DNA from 4 places in the Streptosporangium sp. NPDC000563 genome. Region 1 is predicted to be linked to each of the others. Evidence: predicted binding sites of a transcription regulator. Region 1 holds the regulator's gene; each other region holds the start of a gene.
What was found. Region 1 encodes HrcA, which represses chaperone genes, less so after heat shock. Its sites were predicted from a motif close to TTGGCACTCTCNNNNNGAGAGTGCCAA; they were not measured.
Positions count from the first base shown of each region.

Region 1 (4,605 bases):
CGCTAGCAAACACCGGTGTCACCTGCCGTAGGGTCCCGGCTGTCCCCACTGCCCCATCGACGACGCGGCGGCGGCCTGGCGCTTGCGGGCGCCGCTGCGCTTCACCAGCACGACGATCGTCACGACGATGGCGAGCAGGATCCCGATACCGGGGATCAAGAACAGGGCGGCCACCCCGCCCACCAGCGAGTCGGCGGACAGCTCCCTGCCCACGCCGAAGGTCGTGCCGTCGGCGGGGTCGGCGGAGCACTGGACCTGGTAGTCGCCCGCCTGGTCCACGCCGACCCGAAGGCCCATCTCCCAGGTGACGCCGTCGGATCCCGCGACGGTCTGCTGGATGTCCGGCTTCTGCAGGCGGGGCGTGCTCGTACCGCCGGTGAGCGTGCACTCGAACTTGGTGGGCCCGCCGGTGGCGACGTAGATCGCCGGCTTGTCCGCCGGGTCGAGCGCGACCGTCGCGGTCTCGCCGGGGGCGAACGTCCGCGTCGGGGCCGCGTCGGTGACCGCGCCGAGGATGCCACCGGCGAAGCCGCCGATGCCGACGACGATGCTGACCAGGGCGAGCAACCAGACCCCGACGATCCACCCGATGCCAGGCTTGATCTTTCCGCTGGGGGGCGGTCCCTGCGGGGCGCCGTAACCGGGAGGGGCGTAACCGTACGAGGGGGGCTGCTGGCCGTACGGCTGCTGACCGTATTGCTGGCCGGGCTGCTGCTGGCCGTACTGCTGACCATACGGCTGCTGAGGGCCGCCGTGACCGGGGCCGCGGGAGGCGTCGCCCGGATAAGAACCGAAATCGTTGGACATGTGCAAATTGTGGTGGGTACCGCTTGGATCGCGATAGCAGTTGACTTGACAAAGGCTTGCCGTCATCATCCACCGCTTTCGCTTATCGCGCCTTCCGTGCGGGGGCCGTACACTTGGCACTCGGGAACACAGAGTGCCAAGCCTCGTGTTTCCCTCTGAACGCAGGCAGGGAGGTGACCACGTTGGTCGACGACCGCAAGCTCGCCGTGCTCCGCGCCATCGTCGAGGACTACGTGTCCACCAACGAACCGGTGGGGTCGAAGGCTCTCGCGGACCGGCACAACCTGGGGGTGTCCCCGGCGACGATCCGCAACGACATGGCGATGCTGGAGGAGCAGGGCTACATCGCCCAACCCCACACCAGCGCCGGCCGGGTGCCCACCGACAAGGGCTACCGGCTCTTCGTCGACAGGCTCTCGCAGGTGAAGCCCCTGTCGAGCGCGGAACGCAAGGCGATCGAGAGTTTCCTCGCGGGCGCCGTGGACATCGACGACGTCGTCATGCGGACGGTGCGGTTGCTGGCCCAGCTCACCCGGCAGGTCGCCGTGGTGCAGTATCCGACGCTGACCCACTCGACGGTCAGGCACGTCGAGCTGGTGCCGCTGAGCGAGCGCCGGCTGATGTTCGTGCTGATCACCAACACCGGCAGGGTCGAGCAGCGCGTGATCGAGGTGCCCGACGTCGTCGACGAGCAGCGCGTGGCACACCTGCGCGCGATGCTCAACGCCTCCCTCGACGGATGCGGGCTCACCAGCGTTCCCGACCGGGTCGCCGATCTGCCGGAGCGGTTGCCCGCGGAGGATCGACCGCTCGCGGCGACTATCCTGTCCGTACTGCTCGAGTCCCTGGTGGACAGGCATGATGAGAAGATCGTTTTTGCCGGGGCCGCCAACCTCGCGGGAGCCGACTTCACCGTCGGGCTCCGCGACGTGCTGGAGGCCCTGGAAGAGCAGGTCGTGCTCATGCGACTGCTCGGTGAGACCTCGGACCTTTCCGCGCTGACCGTGCGGATCGGCTCGGAGAACCCCTACACCGGACTCCAGGGCACATCCATCGTCGCCGCTGGATACGGTTCCGGGGACAAGCAACTCGCCCGGCTCGGTGTGCTGGGCCCGACGCGAATGGACTACCCGGTCACGATGGGCGCGGTGCGCGCGGTGGCACGCTACGTCAGCCAGATTCTGGCTGCATCATAAGAGGTCAACGAAAAGTGGCTAAGAGCGACTACTACGGCACCCTCGGGGTGCGCCGTGACGCCAGTGCGGAAGAGATCAAGAAGGCGTACCGCCGCCTGGCACGCGAGTTGCATCCCGACGTCAACCCCGATCCTGAGACTCAGGAGCGCTTCAAGGAGATCACACAGGCCTACGAGGTCCTGTCCGACTCCGGCAAGCGGCAGATGTACGACATGGGTGCCGACCCGTTCGCCGCGGGCGGTGGTGCGGGCGCCGGGGGCTTCGGCGCTGGCTTCCCGTTCAGCGACATCATGGACGCCTTCTTCGGCGCGGCCGGTGGAGGCGGTGGCCGAGGCCCCCGCTCCCGTGCCCGCCGCGGGCGCAACGCGACCATCAGGGTCGAGCTCGACCTGCGCGAGTCGGGCTTCGGCACCACCCGCGAGCTGGTCGTCGACACCGCCGTGGTCTGTGAGGTCTGCACGGGCTCAGGGGCCGCGGCCGGCACCCACCCCGACACCTGTGACATGTGTCACGGCCGGGGAGAGGTGTCCCAGGTCACCCGGTCCTTCCTCGGCCAGGTCATGACCTCCCGCCCCTGCCCCCAGTGCGGCGGCTTCGGATCGATCATCCGCAACCCCTGCCAGGAGTGCTCGGGTGACGGCCGGGTTCGCACCCGCCGGACCATCAAGGTCCGCATCCCGGCCGGTGTCGAGGACGGCACCCACATCCAGCTCGCCGGCGAAGGCGAGATCGGCCCGGGCGGGGGTCCGCCCGGAGACCTGTTCCTGGAGATCGTCGAGCGTCCCCACGAGATCTTCGAGAGGCGCGGCGACGACCTGCACTGCACCGTGCAGATCCCGATGACCGCGGCCGCGCTCGGCACCATCCTGACCATGGAGACGCTCGACGGCGCCGAGGAGCTCGACATCCGTCCCGGCACGCAGTCCGGGCAGACGATCCCCCTCTACGGGCGGGGCGTGCAACGGCTGAACGAGACGGGCCGAGGCGACCTGCTGATCCATGTGAACGTGGAGACCCCCGCCCGCCTCGACGCTGAGCAGGAGGCGCTCCTGAAGGAGCTCGCCAGGCTCCGCGGCGAGGAGCGCCCGCCCGGTAAGTTCGCCCCCGGTCAGCAGAGCTTCTTCTCCCGCCTGCGGGACGCTTTCAATGGCCGCTGACCAGGTCTCAACGGCCGCTCCGCCCCGCTTCCGGTCGCGTCGTCACGGTCCGGCCCGCACCCTGCCCGGTGCGGGTTCCCGGCCGGGGCGTCGGGTCCGTCCCGAGGCGTCGTCCCGGTCGCGTTGCCGGGGGCACCTCGGGGCGGTCCGCCCGGACGGCCCATGACCGTCCCGGTCTTCCTGGCGGACCCGGCCGACCTGGCCAGGCCGGAGTTCGTCTTCGGCGGTCCCGAAGGGCGCCACGCGGCGGCCGTACGGCGGCTGCGGGCGGGTGAGCGGCTCGACCTGACCGACGGGGCGGGCTCCGTCGCCGAGTGTGTGGTGACCGAGGCGGGCAGGGACTCGCTCCGGGTCGAGGTGCTGCGCCGCCACGACGTGCCCGTGCCGTCGCCGCGCCTGGTCGTGGTCCAGGGCCTGCCCAAGGGCGACCGGGGCGAGCTGGCCGTGGAGATGATGACCGAGGCGGGGGTCGACGTGATCGTCCCCTGGGCCGCGGCGAGGTGCGTCACCCAGTGGAAGGGCGAGCGGGCGGCCAAGGCGCTGGCCCGCTGGCGCTCCACGGCGCGCGAGGCGGGCAAGCAGTCGCGCCGCTTTCACCTGCCGGAGGTGACGGAGCTCGCGTCCACCGCGAAGGTGGCCGGCCTGTTGTCGGCGGCGGCGTTGGGCGTCGTACTGCACGAGGAGGCCACCTCCCCGCTGTCCGGCCTGCCTCTCCCCGCGGGCGGCGACATCGTCGTGGTGGTCGGACCCGAGGGCGGGGTGTCGGGGGAGGAGATCGCCGCGTTCCGCGAGGCCAAGGCGGTGCCCGCGCTGCTCGGGCCGACGGTGCTGCGCACCTCGACGGCCGGCGTCGTCGCGGCGGCGGTGCTCCAGACGCGCAGTGGCCGCTGGTAGGACGCCCCTGCCGGCGCGCCACCGATCGCACGGCGACCACGGGGCCCGGGGGATCCGCGCCGTGAGGTTCTCGGCAGCCGTGAGACAAAAACCGGTCACGGCTCGCCGTGACCGGTTACCGCGCTAGTTCTGGATGGGGGCCGGAGCCAGGGTGTTCGCCTCCGTCGGCATGGGGGGCGACACGTCGCTCGAGGGGGCGCACTCGTCGGGCGAGCACGGGCTCTCCGAGGGGGCCGGTGGCCTCGATCGCGACGGCGTCGGGGTCGCCTCGATCTCCTCGCACTTGCTGATGATCCCGCTGGGCTCGACCTCAGGGCTGTCGGGGGGAGTGGGGCAGGTCGGCGTCGGCGTCGGCGCAGCCCGGGGCGTCGGCGCCGAGTCGGTCCTGGACGGCCGGGTGCTGGACGCCGCGCTCCTGGACGGTGTGGGCGTCGGCGGGAGCATGGTGGCGCCGGGGCCGCCCGACCTGTCGAGAGTCGGAAGCGGGGCGTGGGCGGACGGTGGCTGCGAGGAGGCCGCAGGGGGGCGCGAGGTGGCGGACCCGTCGACGG
Region 1 covers NZ_JBEPDA010000003.1:244,980-249,584, reverse strand. Annotated here, with positions in the region: gene ABT352_RS11865 (hypothetical protein) at 19-807, opposite strand; gene hrcA (heat-inducible transcriptional repressor HrcA) at 990-2,003, shown strand; gene dnaJ (molecular chaperone DnaJ) at 2,018-3,160, shown strand; gene ABT352_RS11850 (16S rRNA (uracil(1498)-N(3))-methyltransferase) at 3,323-4,054, shown strand; gene ABT352_RS11845 (hypothetical protein) at 4,178-4,605, opposite strand, start outside.

Region 2 (4,605 bases), on a different contig from region 1:
GCTGAGCACCGCCGCCTCTCCCAGCCTGGGGGTGGCGCTGTTCGACGTGTTCTTCGAGCTGGCGGTGGGTGCCGCCGTCGGCCTCGCGGTCGCCCCGCTCGGCGCGTACGCGCTGCGCCGCATCGCGCTGCCCGTCTCGGGCCTGTACCCCATCGCGGTGCTCGCGCTCGCGTTCGTCGCCTACGGGGGGGCCGTGCTGCTGCACGGCAGCGGCTTCCTCGCGATCTACCTCGCGGCGCTGGTCATGGGCAACTCGCAGATGCCGCACCGCGCGGCCTCGCGGGGCTTCGCCGAGGGCGTGGCCTGGCTCGCCCAGATCGGCCTGTTCGTGATGCTCGGGATGCTGGCCAGCCCTTCCGAGATGCCGTCCTCGCTCGTACCCGGCCTGGTGGCCGGGCTGATCCTGGTCGCGGTGGCCCGCCCCGCGTCGATCATCGTCTCCGCGCTGCTGACCCGGCTGCTAGGCATCGACCGGCTGGGCTGGCGTGAGCAGGCGTTCCTGTCGTGGGCGGGACTGCGCGGTGCGGTGCCCATCGTGCTCGCGACCATCCCGTGGGCGGCCGACTCCGTTCCCGACGGCACCGCCAAGTTCGTGTTCAACGAGGTCTTCGTGATCGTCATCGTCTACACCCTGCTGCAGGGGCCGACGCTGCCGTTCGTGGCGAAACTCCTCAAGCTGACCAGGCCGGAGGAGGCCCGCGACCTGGAGGTCGAGTCGGCGCCGCTGGAGGAGCTCAACGCCGACCTGCTCCAGGTCAAGGTGCCGCCGACGTCCAAGCTGCAGGGCGTGGAGATCTTCGAGCTGCGGCTGCCCAGGGACGCCCAGGTGACGTTGATCGTGCGGGAAGGCCGTTCGTTCGTCCCCTCCGACTCCACGAGGATCAGGGTCGACGATCAGCTTCTCGTCGTCGCCACGGCCGCCTGCCGGGACGTGGTCGAGCGCCGGATGCGCGCGATCAGCCGCAGGGGCAAGCTCGCCGGATGGTACGGCGAGAAGGGGACGTGACGCCCTCGCAGGCCCTCTGAGCAGGGGATTCGCCCTCGCCACGGCCTCATCCGATCGGAATGTGGCTACGGAATGCGAGGACCCCGGCTCGCGTTTAAGCTTGTCAGCTGCATACCATTAGCAGTCGCGCCACTAGAGTGCCAATCGGCGCGGATCACACGAGGAGGAGAGCGTGCCCACCTACCAGTACGCCTGCACCGCTTGTAACAACCAGTTCGAAATCGTCCAGAAGTTCTCCGACGATGCTCTCACCGAGTGCCCGAGCTGCGCGGGCGACCTGCGCAAGGTGTTCTCCGCGGTCGGCATCGTCTTCAAGGGCTCGGGCTTCTACCGGACCGACAGCCGGTCGTCGTCGTCGAGCACCGTGGCCTCCGCGAACGGCTCGTCGAGCGCCTCGGGCTCCTCCGACTCCGGCTCCTCGAAGTCCTCCGACTCGTCGAGCTCGTCCTCGTCTTCTTCGTCGTCCTCGTCGTCGAGCTCCTCGACCTCGTCGGACTCCAAGCCCGCGAAGGCCGCGAGCAGCACGGCCGCCGCGGCCTCCTGAGCCGCGCGCCCGGAGCCGTTCCCCAGCCCTCTTGCCCCTGTCCCCAGCTCCTTCACCCCCTCCCCGCCCTCAACCCCCTCAGCCTCGTCAACCCCCGATGATTACCCGGCGAACTCGGTTATCCACAGGCCGTCATCGGGGGTCCTCAGCGGTCGGTTCGTGGCGCTAGCCTCAGCTTCATGGTCACTCGCGCGGACATCGGGGTCATCGGCGGCTCTGGTTTCTACTCCCTGCTCGACGACGCCACAGAAGTCGAGATCACCACGCCGTACGGCCCGCCCAGCGACGTCGTCACCGTCGGCCGCATCGGAGGGCGTTCGGTCGCCTTCGTGCCCCGCCACGGTCGCGACCACCGCTTCCCACCCCACCGCATCCCCTACCGGGCGAATCTGTGGGCGCTGCGTTCCCTCGGCGTCCGCCAGGTCCTCGCCCCCAGCGCGGTCGGCTCCCTGCGCGCCGAGATCGGTCCCGGCGCCCTGGTCGTTCCCGACCAGCTCGTCGACCGCACCATCGGCCGCCCGCAGACCTACTACGACGCGGGCGGCGTCGTCCACGTCTCCTTCGCCGACCCCTACTGTCCCCTGGGCCGTGCGGCGGCCATCTCCACCGCGCGTTCCGCCGAGGGCTGGGAGACCGTCGACGGCGGCACCCTGGTCGTCATCGAGGGCCCGCGCTTCTCGACCCGCGCCGAGTCCCGCTGGTTCAGCGGCAACGGCTGGTCGATCGTCGGCATGACCGGCTTCCCCGAGGCGATCCTCGCCCGCGAGCTCGCCCTCTGCTACACCACGCTCTCCCTCGTCACCGACCACGACGCCGGGGTCGAGGCGGGCGAGGGGGTCACCCACGAGGAGGTCCTCTCCTTCTTCGCCACCAACGTCGGCCGCATGCGTTCTCTCATCGGCGACGTCGTGGCCGCACTCCCGGAAAAACGCACCTGCCCGTGTCCCGACGTCCTGGACGGCCTCAAGCTCCCCTTCGAGCTTCCGGGCTGACCGTTTTCTGTAGCGGCCGGGCTGTGCCGTGGCGGCCTGGCCGTAGTCGCGCCGGGCCGCAGCGGCCTGGCCTTGCTCCACCGCCACTCCGTCACTCCGTCACTTCGCGGAGTGATCCCACCACCCATCGCGGGCACCGCGCCGCCCGACTCCCCATCCCTGGAGTCAGCCATGCGCGCTCTGCGCCGCTTCCTCGGCCGTCGTCACCGTCTCATCGCGACCCTCGTCGCCGCTTCGGCGATGGGCTGTGCCATCCTCGCGCTGCGCCAGGACACCGCCTCGGTGACCGTCCTGGTCGCCGCGAGGGATCTGTCCGGAGGCGTGCTGGGGGTGGCCGACCTGATACCGGCTCCGCTGAGACCCGGTACGGCCCCCGACGGCGTCCTGAGGCCCGGCACGCCGTTCGCGGGCAAGGTCCTGACAGGTCCCGCGAGGCGAGGGGAGCCGCTGACGGACGTCCGCCTGCTCGGCCCCGGCCTGCTCGCCGCCCACGGCCGGGGAACGGTCGCCACTCCCGTACGGGTCACCGATCCCGAGACCGCGCGCCTGCTCTCGCCGGGTGACGTGGTGAACGTGCTCGCCGCGACCTCGGCGTGGGAGGGCACCGCCCCGGCGAGCGTCGTGGCCGAGGACGTCACGGTCCTCGCCACCCCGGGTGGGGAGTCGGAGCGGGGTGCGCTCGTCGTGCTGGCCACCACAACGGCCCAGGCCACCGAGCTCGCCTCTGCCCAGGCCGGCGGGCGGCTCTCCATCACGATCGGCCCCCGCGCGGGATGAGCTTCTCCCGACGGCCCTCCATCATGACCGCCCCCGGCACGGAGATCTCTCCTGACGACACTGCTCCATCATGATCGGCTCCCGGACGAGGTGAGGTCTCCCGACGACGCTGCTTCGTCACGATCGACTCTCGCGCGGGGGCCTCACGGCGGCCGACGAGGGTACGGCGGCCGGGGCCTTTCCCGGCCCTGGCCGCCGTACCCGCTCAGGGGCGGTCGGTCGTCTCGGTGATCGCCCAGCGCTGGACGATCGCGGTCATCTCGGCCTCGCGCATCTGGGACTTCAGGCCCTCGACGGTCCGGTCGCAGAGCAGCACCGGTTCCGGGGTGGGCCAGGTGGCGATGGCGTGGAAGAGTCGGCTGCCGGTGCCGTACAGCACGGCCCAGCCCGGCCAGGTGACCTGCAGCAGCGCCGCCTCCGCGCGCGCCTGGTGGTCCCAGGTGTAGCGGGGGACGGCGACGGCGACCACGCCGTCACGGTGACGCCCGCGAGCGGAGACCCGCCTGCTCGGAAGGCGGCGGATCACGAGATCCCCCATCCCGCGGCCTGCTCCTGGGCCTTCCTCGCGATGCCCTCCTGCCGTTCGGTCTCGGCCTGGAGGGCGTCGAGGGTGTCGGCGTCGACGGTCCGTTCGGCTCCGGCGTGGAACGCGATCGACGAGAAGGGCTCCTCGCGACTGGCCCACAGCCGTCCGGCGTCACTGAGGATCAGCCGCCAGCCGGGGATGGCCGGTTCGGGGGCACTGGACCTACCATCGTTCATTGATTGGACCTCCATCCGATCAAGGGCCCGTCCGGACGTTGGTAGCGGTGGACGGGCCCGCTTTGTGGAACGGGCGAGAACACGGAGGGGTGAGCCGTACGGGCCGGGCGGCCGGTACGGAGACGGGGTGAGCGCCGCCGCGCGGCACGGGGTGGGGGTGGCCGTTCGCCCGAGGTGGTGCTCAGGGTCGAAGGGCGAGGGTGGCCGGGGCGGGCAGGGCTCGTTCGGGTCGAGCACGCGAGGCCGCCCGGTGCCTGGCCGGAGTCGGTGGGTTGGACAGGTCTCGTGAAGCCGCCCTGTGCCGGGCCGAGGTGAACGGTTTGGCCGGGTCGGCCAGGTCCGCCGGGCGTGCCGGTTCGGTGCGGCCCCAGACGGAAGCCCCGGACGACGAAGGCAGTGCACCCGGCGCGGTGACGACGCCGGTACGGCCCGGATACGTCCCCGCCCCTGTCGGGAAAGGCGCCGAACGGTCGCCGACGTGACGTCCCCCGCGGCCCGGACCTCGGCCTGCTCCTGCTCTGCGG
Region 2 covers NZ_JBEPDA010000005.1:146,380-150,984, forward strand. Annotated here, with positions in the region: gene ABT352_RS15735 (potassium/proton antiporter) at 1-1,006, shown strand, start outside; gene ABT352_RS15740 (FmdB family zinc ribbon protein) at 1,179-1,550, shown strand; gene ABT352_RS15745 (S-methyl-5'-thioadenosine phosphorylase) at 1,730-2,542, shown strand; gene ABT352_RS15750 (CpaB family protein) at 2,714-3,319, shown strand; gene ABT352_RS15755 (hypothetical protein) at 3,525-3,857, opposite strand; gene ABT352_RS15760 (hypothetical protein) at 3,842-4,081, opposite strand; gene ABT352_RS15765 (hypothetical protein) at 4,560-4,605, shown strand, end outside.
Region 2: ABT352_RS15740 (FmdB family zinc ribbon protein) is a predicted target of HrcA. The motif match lies at 1,124-1,150, and genes of this name have one in related genera.

Region 3 (4,605 bases), on a different contig from region 1:
AGACGCGATACCGAAGACGAAGGACGCGAACGGGCGTCCCATGTCCCGGTACCGGGGCAGCGCGGACAGCACCGCTATGCATACTTCCTGGGCCACGTCGTCCGCGATGTGATACTGGCCGGAAACCCGGCCCAGACGACCACGGCAATATCGGACGACCATCGGCCGCAGTTGCGCGATCAGAGATTCGATCGCGGTGCGATCCCCCTGAACGGCGAGGCTTGTCAGATCCTTGAGATCATCCCTGTGGGCGACCCCATCAGACCTCGTCGCAAGCCTCACCCCATTTTTGGCGTCGGCGACGCATCCCTCGGTCACGTTAGGCATGATGCCCGCCCCGATAGTGACTGTCGTCATCGCAAACGGCTACGGATTGGTCACATTGAGGCGGAGTAACGGGGCGTAATCAAACAGCGACGGCAACGACTACAGAATGTGCAAATATTTCATTCGATTGCCAAATACGTCGTCTATTCGCTAGAACCGCGTTTGGTCTTCCGTCCGACATGACGCTTGAGATCGTTTTCGGTTTACCGCGAAACGCGAACGGCTCGCGCCTCCTGCGAGACGCGAGCCGTTCGGAACCGCTTCGGAACCGCTGAGGAATCAGTGGCCGTGGCCGTGGCCGTGACCCTGGCCGGCGGCCGGGGCCTCCTCCTCGGGCTTGTCCACCACGAGGGCCTCGGTCGTCAGCAGCATGCCGGCGATGGAGGCGGCGTTCTGGACGGCCGAGCGGGTGACCTTGACCGGGTCGATGACGCCCTGGGCGATCAGGTCGCCGTACTCGCCGGTGGCGGCGTTGAAGCCCTGGCCGACGGACAGCTCGGTGACCTTCGCCGTCACGACGTAGCCCTCAAGGCCGGCGTTCTCCGCGATCCAGCGGGCCGGCTCGACGAGGGCCTTGCGGACGATGGAGACACCGGTCGCCTCGTCACCGGTCAGGCCCAGGTCGTCGAGGACCTTGGAGACGTGGATGAGCGCGGAGCCACCGCCGGAGACGATGCCCTCCTCGATCGCCGCACGCGTCGCCGAGATGGCGTCCTCCAGGCGGTGCTTCTTCTCCTTCAGCTCCACCTCGGTGGCCGCGCCGACCTTGAGCACGCAGACACCGCCGGAGAGCTTGGCGAGACGCTCCTGGAGCTTCTCGCGGTCCCAGTCGGAGTCGGACTGCTCGATGGCGAGCTTGATCTCCTTGACGCGGTCGGCGATCGCCGCGGCCTCACCGGCACCGTCGACGACGGTGGTGGAGTCCTTGGTGATGACGACGCGCCGGGCGGTGCCCAGCACCTCCAGGCCGACGTGCTCCAGCTTGAGGCCGATCTCCTCGCTCACGACCTGGCCACCGGTGAGGATGGCGATGTCCTGCAGCATGGCCTTGCGGCGGTCACCGAAGCCCGGCGCCTTGACGGCGACGGAGGTGAAGGTGCCACGGATCTTGTTCGTGACGAGGACCGCGAGGGCCTCGCCCTCGACGTCCTCGGCGATGACCAGCAGGGCCTTCTTCGTCTGCGCGATCTTCTCGAGCAGCGGCAGGAAGTCGGCGACAGAGGCGATCTTGCCCTGGGTGATCAGGATGTAGGGGTCCTCCAGGATCGCCTCCATGCGCTCCTGGTCGGTCACCATGTAGGGCGACAGGTAACCCTTGTCGAACTGGAGACCCTCGGTGAACTCGAGCTCCAGGCCCATGCTGTTGGACTCTTCGACGGTGATGACACCGTCCTTGCCCACCTTGTCGAACGCCTCGGCGATCAGCTCACCGATCTTGGCGTCCTGCGCGGAGATCGTCGCCACATTCGCGATCTCCTTCTTGTCCTCGACCGGGCGGGCCGACTCGATCAGCCGGTCGCTCACGGTCCTGGCCGCGATGTCGATGCCGCGCTTGAGGGAGAGCGGCTGCGCTCCGGCGGCCACGTTGCGCAGACCCTCGCGGACCATGGCCTGGGCCAGGACCGTCGCGGTGGTGGTGCCGTCACCGGCGACGTCGTTGGTCTTGGTCGCCACTTCCTTGGCCAGCTGGGCGCCCAGGTTCTCGTACGGCGTCTCCAGCTCGACCTCGCGGGCGATGGTGACACCGTCGTTGGTGATGGTGGGCGCACCGAACTTCTTGTCGATGACGACGTTGCGGCCGCGCGGGCCCAGCGTCACCTTGACCGCGTCCGCGAGAGCGTTCACGCCGCGCTCGAGAGCTCGGCGCGCGTCCTCCTCGAACGACAGGGTCTTCGGCATGACAATCCTCTCTATAAGTACGTCGGCGCATCAAAGCCCCGGGCGCTGACGCGACCCGGGGCTCGATACGTCATCTTTGTGAAGCGAGAACTACTTCTCGATGATGGCGAGCACGTCACGGGCGGAGAGCACGAGATACTCCTCGCCGTTGTACTTCACCTCGGTGCCGCCGTACTTGCTGTAGAGGACCACGTCGCCCTCCTTGACGTCGAGCGGAATCCGCTTCTCGCCCTCGTCGTCCCAGTTGCCGGGACCCACCGCGAGGACCTTGCCCTCCTGCGGCTTCTCCTTGGCGGTGTCCGGGATGACCAGACCGGAAGCGGTGGTCTGCTCGGCCTCAAGCGGCTGGACCACAATGCGGTCGCCGAGCGGCTTAACGGGAACCTTGGTGGCGGTCGTCACGTCGGACCTCCCCTTCAGATATGAATGATCTAGAAGAGGCGACCAGCGGTCTGCCGTCGCGGGTGTCAGACCTGCCTCGTCGCATGTATTTGGCACTCTCACCGGGAGAGTGCCAATACGGAACAGTATGCAAGGTGGCCTTGACAGTCAACACGAAGCACCCCTTCTCCGCTTCACGCGAACGTCAAACCAGGTGGAAGCCCCACGGCGAAGCCCTGCGGCCGAGGCGGTAGCGTCGGCCGATGTGAATCTCGACGCATTCCGGGAGCTCCTCACCCAGCGCGGCCAGGAGGCCCTGGGCGCCGCGGCCGAGACCGCCGCCGACGATCCGGTGACCGCGGTGACGAGGTTAAGGAAGATCTACGACGCGGACCTGACCTCCGCGGCGCTCACCCAGGCGACGCTCAGGCTGCGCGCGAGGGAGAAGTTCGGCGCCGACGCCGATCTCATGTACTTCACCCGGACCGGCCTGGAGCAGGCCACCCGCCGCGAGGTCGCCGACCACAGGGCGCGGCGCCTCCCCGCGGGCTCGCGGGTCGCCGACGTCTGCTGCGGCATCGGCGGCGACCTTCTCGCCCTGGCCAGGGCCGGGTGCTCCGTCGAGGCCGTCGACGCCGACCCGCTCACCGCCGCGATCGCCCAGGCCAACGCCGACGCCCTGGGCTTCGGCGACCGGGTCTCGGTCCGCGCCGCCGACGCCTCCACCCTGGACCCGGCCGCCTTCGACGTCCTGTTCGCCGACCCCGCGCGCCGCGGCGCGCGGGGCCGGACCTTCGACCCGATGGGATACTCACCGCCCTGGCCCGCCGTGCTGGAGATGGTGGCCCGAGCCGGGGCCGCCTGCCTGAAGGTCGCCCCCGGGATCCCGTACGAGTTCGTCCCCGAGGGCGCGGAGGCCGAGTGGGTCTCGTACAAGGGCGACGTCAAGGAGGCCGTGATCTGGTGCGGTGCGCTGGCGGGCGAGACGGCGCGCAGGGCCACGATCCTGCCGTCGGGGGCCACGATGACCCCCGACCCCGCCCTCGGCGATCCCGCCACCGGCCCCGCGGGACGCTACATCTACGAGCCGGACGGCGCGGCGATCCGCGCCCACCTGGTCGCGGAGATCGCCGCGTCGGTCGGCGGGCACCTGCTCGACCCGCAGATCGCCTACATCACCGGTGACACCGCGACGCCGACGCCGTGGGCGTCGCGGTACGAGGTCCACGAGACGCTGCCGTTCTCGCTCAAGCGGCTGCGGGCGGCGCTCCGCGAGCGCGGCGCCGGCAATGTGACGATCAAGAAGCGTGGCTCAGCGGTGGACGTCGACCGTCTCAGGAAAGACCTCCGACTTTCCGGCGGGGAATCCGCGGTGGTCATTCTCACCCGAATCGGTGACCGGCCGTTCGCCTTCGTGTGCACCCCCGACTGACCGGCGGATCATCACCATCTGACCAGCCAAAATAGTCAATTCTTCCAGCCAACCGGCAATTCCTTTCTTTTATTCTCGCTGCCAGAAAACCCTGATCCAGGGGCTAAGGTTGCCGGGCGGGAGTTCTCTCTCGCCTGCGTTTCCCTCTCGTTCATCAGCAAATCCCATCAAACCCAACCGCGCGGCTGAGCGTCGGCGAGCGAAGGAGCTCTCGGTGGATCACTCCGACCACACCCTGCTCCAGGCGGGCGGCCAGGCCGCCATCTCCGACCGGATGCGTGAGCTCCTCGCCCGCGCGGCACAGGACCACGTCTACGAGCAGCGCACCCAGGGGGCCGTGCTCGACGAGATCCGGCGGCGCCTGGAGGGCATGGAGTGGGTGCTGCGCGAGGTCAGGGAGCGCGAGATCGGCGGGCTGAACGGCACGCTGGAGTCCGTCCACGGCCGGCTGGACGACATCGCCGCCCGCCCGCCCTCCTGGGCCGAGGGCCTGGCCCAGCACGTCGAGGCGATACGCGACCACGTCGACGCCGTCGGCGAGCGGGTCGACTCCCTCGGCCGCCGCG
Region 3 covers NZ_JBEPDA010000001.1:1,652,843-1,657,447, reverse strand. Annotated here, with positions in the region: gene ABT352_RS07880 (sigma-70 family RNA polymerase sigma factor) at 1-327, opposite strand, end outside; gene groL (chaperonin GroEL) at 607-2,226, opposite strand; gene groES (co-chaperone GroES) at 2,317-2,628, opposite strand; gene ABT352_RS07865 (class I SAM-dependent methyltransferase) at 2,873-4,039, shown strand; gene ABT352_RS07860 (hypothetical protein) at 4,254-4,605, shown strand, end outside.
Region 3: groES (co-chaperone GroES) is a predicted target of HrcA. The motif match lies at 2,718-2,744, and genes of this name have one in related genera.

Region 4 (4,605 bases), on a different contig from region 1:
CGCTGTCGGCGGAGACCACGATCCTGGAAGGAGCGCTACTGACGGGGATCGTGGCGACGACCTTGTTGGTCCTGGTGCTGATCACCGACACGGTGTCGGAGCCCTGGTTGGCCACGTAGACGTAGAGGCCATTGGGGGCGAACCTGATTCCGAACGGGTTCTTGCCGACCAGGACGGTGGCGATGACCCTGTTGGTCAGCGTGCTGATCACCGACACGGTGTCGGAGCCCTGGTTGGCCACGTAGACACGGCGGTAGGGAATGGCGGTGATCCTGAACGGGTTCTTGCCGACCGGGACGGTGGCGATGACCCTGTTGGTCAGCGTGCTGATCACCGACACGGTGTCCTTTCGCACATCGGTCACGTAGACACGGGTGCCGCCGTAGGAGACGTCGATCCCGATGGGGCTGCCGCTGACGGGGATTGTCGCGGTGACCTCCCTGGTCGTCGCGTCGATCACCGACACGGTATCCGACTGCGAGTTGGCCACGTAGACATGCGCGTTGTCGGGAGCGACCGCCACCCCGACGGGGTTGTCACCGACGGGGATGCTCGCGGTGACCTCGTTGGTCGTCGCGTCGATCACCGACACGGTGTCCGACTGCGAGTTGGCCACGTAGACGACGTTGTTCGGCGGCGTGTCCGCCGCGTCCGCGGTCGTCGGCGTCACCGGACCGACCATGACGACCAGCGCCACCATGATGGGAAGGGCACGCAACCTCCACCCACCCTCAGGTGTTTTCCAGTGGTGGTGATACATCGTCATCCTCCGCCGCGCCGTCAAGGAACCCGTTGTCGCAACAAACACCTCGTTCTACGACCACAGGGCGTCGCGTTCAGGAAACGACGCACCGGCGCGCACTATCGTTTCGCCGGCCTTGGTCCATTCATTGCCTGGCGGCACCGAAGCCGGCCGGACGACGTGGAGGTGACCGCGTCCTTTCGGCCCCACCCGGCCTTGCGAGCCCCTTCTCGCCCATGACTCCGCACACCGGCCGCCGGATCGGGCTCCGTCTCTCCCCGCCCCTCCGGTGGCGCCCTCAGGACGGCCCTTTCAAGGAGGTACGACGACCGATGGCCGACATCACCTCGGGAAAACACGCCAAAGAGGCGACCCCGAAATGTCGGGGTCGCCTCTTTGACTGAAAGCGGTTGGACTCAGAAGTCCATGTCGCCGCCGCCGGGCATGGCGGGAGCGGCCGCGGCCTTCTCGGGCTTCTCGGCGATGACGGCCTCGGTGGTGAGGAACAGCGCCGCGATGGACGCCGCGTTCTGCAGTGCGGAACGCGTCACCTTGGCCGGGTCGATGATGCCCGTCTCGAACAGGTTGACGTACTCGCCGGTGGCGGCGTTGAGGCCCTCACCCGCGGGAAGGTTGCGCACCTTCTCCACGACGACGCCGCCTTCAAGGCCGGCGTTCACCGCGATCTGCTTCAGCGGCTCCTCCAGAGCCTTCTTCACGATCGCGGCACCGGTGGCCTCGTCGCCGGAGAGCTCCAGCTTGTCGAACGCCTTCGCGCCGGCCTGCAGCAGCGCCACGCCACCGCCGGGGACGATGCCCTCCTCGACGGCCGCCTTCGCGTTGCGAACGGCGTCCTCGATGCGGTGCTTGCGCTCCTTGAGCTCGACCTCGGTCGCGGCGCCGGCCTTGATGACGGCCACGCCGCCGGCCAGCTTGGCCAGGCGCTCCTGGAGCTTCTCGCGGTCGTAGTCGGAGTCGGTGTTGTCGATCTCGGCGCGGATCTGGTTGACCCGACCGGCGATCTGCTCGGCGTCACCGGCGCCGTCGACGATGGTGGTCTCGTCCTTGGTGACGATGACCTGGCGGGCGCGGCCGAGCTGGTCCAGGGTGGTGGACTCCAGCTTGAGGCCGAGGTCCTCGCTGATGACCTGGGCACCGGTCAGGATGCCGATGTCGCCCAGCATCGCCTTGCGACGGTCACCGAAGCCGGGCGCCTTGACGGCGACCGAGCGGAACAGGCCACGGATCTTGTTCACGACCAGGGTGGCCAGGGCCTCGCCCTCGACGTCCTCGGCGATGATCAGCAGCGGCTTGCCGGCCTGCACGACCTTGTCGAGAACCGGGAGCAGGTCCTTGTTGGCGGACACCTTGGAGTTGACGACGAGGATGTACGGGTCGTCGAGGACGGCCTCCATACGCTCCGGGTCGGTGACGAAGTACATCGAGGTGAGGCCCTTGTCGAAGCGCATGCCCTCGGTGAGCTCAAGCTCGAGACCGAAGGTGTTGCTCTCCTCGACGGTGATGACGCCTTCCTTGCCGACCTTGTCCATCGCCTCGGCGATCATCTCGCCGATCTGCGGGTCGCCCGCGGAGATGGACGCCGTGGAGGCGATCTGCGCCTTCGTCTCCACGTCCTTGGCGAGCTTGGACAGCTCCTCGGAGACGCGCTCGACGGCGGCCTCGATGCCCTTCTTCAGGGACATCGGGTTCGCGCCGGCGGCGACGTTGCGAAGACCCTCGCGTACGAGAGCCTGGGCGAGCACGGTGGCGGTGGTGGTTCCGTCACCCGCGACGTCGTCGGTCTTCTTCGCGACCTCCTTGACGAGCTCGGCCCCGATCTTCTCCCACGGGTCTTCGAGCTCGATCTCCTTGGCGATGGAGACACCATCGTTGGTGATGGTGGGGGCGCCCCACTTCTTCTCCAGCACGACGTTACGGCCCTTGGGGCCGAGGGTCACCTTGACGGCGTCCGCGAGCTGGTTCATGCCGCGCTCGAGACCGCGCCGGGCGTCCTCGTTAAACGCGATCATCTTGGCTGCCATACGGCTAACCTCCCAGAGAAAGGGTGGCTTACACCGGACCGAGCCGACGCCCGCGACGGCATGTGGGCCCACGACTCCGTTCGGCGGGCCCCATCGCCTCGATCCAGGATTGGCACTCTCTATGCGTGAGTGCCAAGAATCTGTTTAGCACTCTACCCCGACGAGTGCAAGCCGCGCCTCGTTGACCTGGGCCGCGCGTGGGACGATCTTCAGCTTCTCGTCATGTCCGCGAAGATCCCGCGTCACGTCGGCGTACGCGATGCGTCGTCATCGGCGTCATCGGGGCCTTTGGGGGGCGCTGTCGGGCGCTGTCGGACACTGTCGTCGTTGGCGCATGCCCGAACGACACGAACGCCCGGCTCGCCGGATGAGGGCGAGCCGGGCCTGGGCGGTGGGGGTTCAGCGGACCGCGAAACCTCGGGACCCGCCGACTCCTCCCTGCGAATTCATGAAACGGCTGCGTCAGACCGCCCGGACGGATTCCGCCTGGGGACCCTTCTGCCCCTGGGTGATCTCGAACTCGACCCGCTGCCCCTGCTCGAGGGCACGGTAGCCATCCATCATGATCGCGGAGTAATGGACGAACACATCCTTACCACCGTCTACCGCGATGAAGCCGTAGCCCTTGTCCGCGTTGAACCATTTGACGGTGCCCTGCGCCACTTGCGACTCCTCTTACTGGTCTTAAAGGACGACGCCCATTCCTCTCGCGAAGTCCCCAATCTCCGGGGCGGACTTCGCCACGTCGATCGTTCCGACCATACCTGTGGGAAGCGGTCGGGCAACAGAGTCAAGCACCAAACTACCTCTTTACGAGAGCTTTTATCACGAGGAGAAAGTTTCATCATCACTGCTGGTTAGTCAGGGGTTACATTATTCGTGTACGCGGCAAATATGAGCTTCTGTCATAAAACACGGCACCCGCCCGGCCGGAGCCGGGCGGGTGCCGTGGATTCGCGGGTGCCCCTAGGGATGACGCGGTGCGACGCGAGGCGGTCAGGGCCGCGTCAGGGCGGAGGAGTCAGCCTCCGGCCACCGCCGGGATGATGGAGATCTGAACACCGGAGGGCGTCGCCGTGTCGAGGTTGTCGGCGAAACGGACGTCCTCATCCCCCACGTAGACATTGACAAAACGTCGGATCTTTCCCGATTCATCGAGAATCCGGGCACCGATCCCCGGGAAGTCCGCGTCGAGCTTCTGAAGAACATCGCGCAGGGTCTCGCCTTCTCCGTTCACCTCGGCGGCACCATCGGTGTAAGTCCGGAGAATCGTCGGAATCCGCACAGAAACGCTCATAATTCAGTACCTTTCACGATTTCTAGGCGATAGCCGCACGGAATGCGTCAAGAGAGGGTCGAATCACTGCGGTCGGGCGCGCCTCCGCGGCCACCGCGTCCAGGGTCTTGAGACCGTCGCCGGTGTTGAGGACCACGGTCTCGGCGTCGGGGTCGAGCGTGCCCGAGGCGACCAGCTTGCGCAGCACCCCGACGACGACGCCTCCCGCCGTCTCGGCGAAGATGCCCTCGGTTCTCGCCAGCAGTCGGATCGAGTCGACGATCTCGGCGTCGGTGACGTCCTCGACCGCGCCGCCGGTGCGGCGGGCGATGTCCAGGACGTACGGTCCGTCGGCCGGGTTACCGATCGCGAGCGACTTGGCGATCGTGTCCGGCTTGACCGGCCGGATCACGTCGTGGCCCGCCTTGTAGGCGGAGGAGACCGGGGAGCACCCCTCGGCCTGGGCGGCGAAGATCTTGTACGGGCTGTCCTCGACCAGGCCGAGCGCGATCAGCTCCTTGAAGCCCTTGTCGATCTTCGTGAGC
Region 4 covers NZ_JBEPDA010000005.1:452,767-457,371, forward strand. Annotated here, with positions in the region: gene ABT352_RS17115 (YVTN family beta-propeller repeat protein) at 1-718, opposite strand, end outside; gene groL (chaperonin GroEL) at 1,159-2,784, opposite strand; gene ABT352_RS17125 (cold-shock protein) at 3,247-3,447, opposite strand; gene ABT352_RS17130 (MoaD/ThiS family protein) at 3,806-4,081, opposite strand; gene thrC (threonine synthase) at 4,104-4,605, opposite strand, start outside.
Region 4: groL (chaperonin GroEL) is a predicted target of HrcA. The motif match lies at 2,894-2,920, and genes of this name have one in related genera.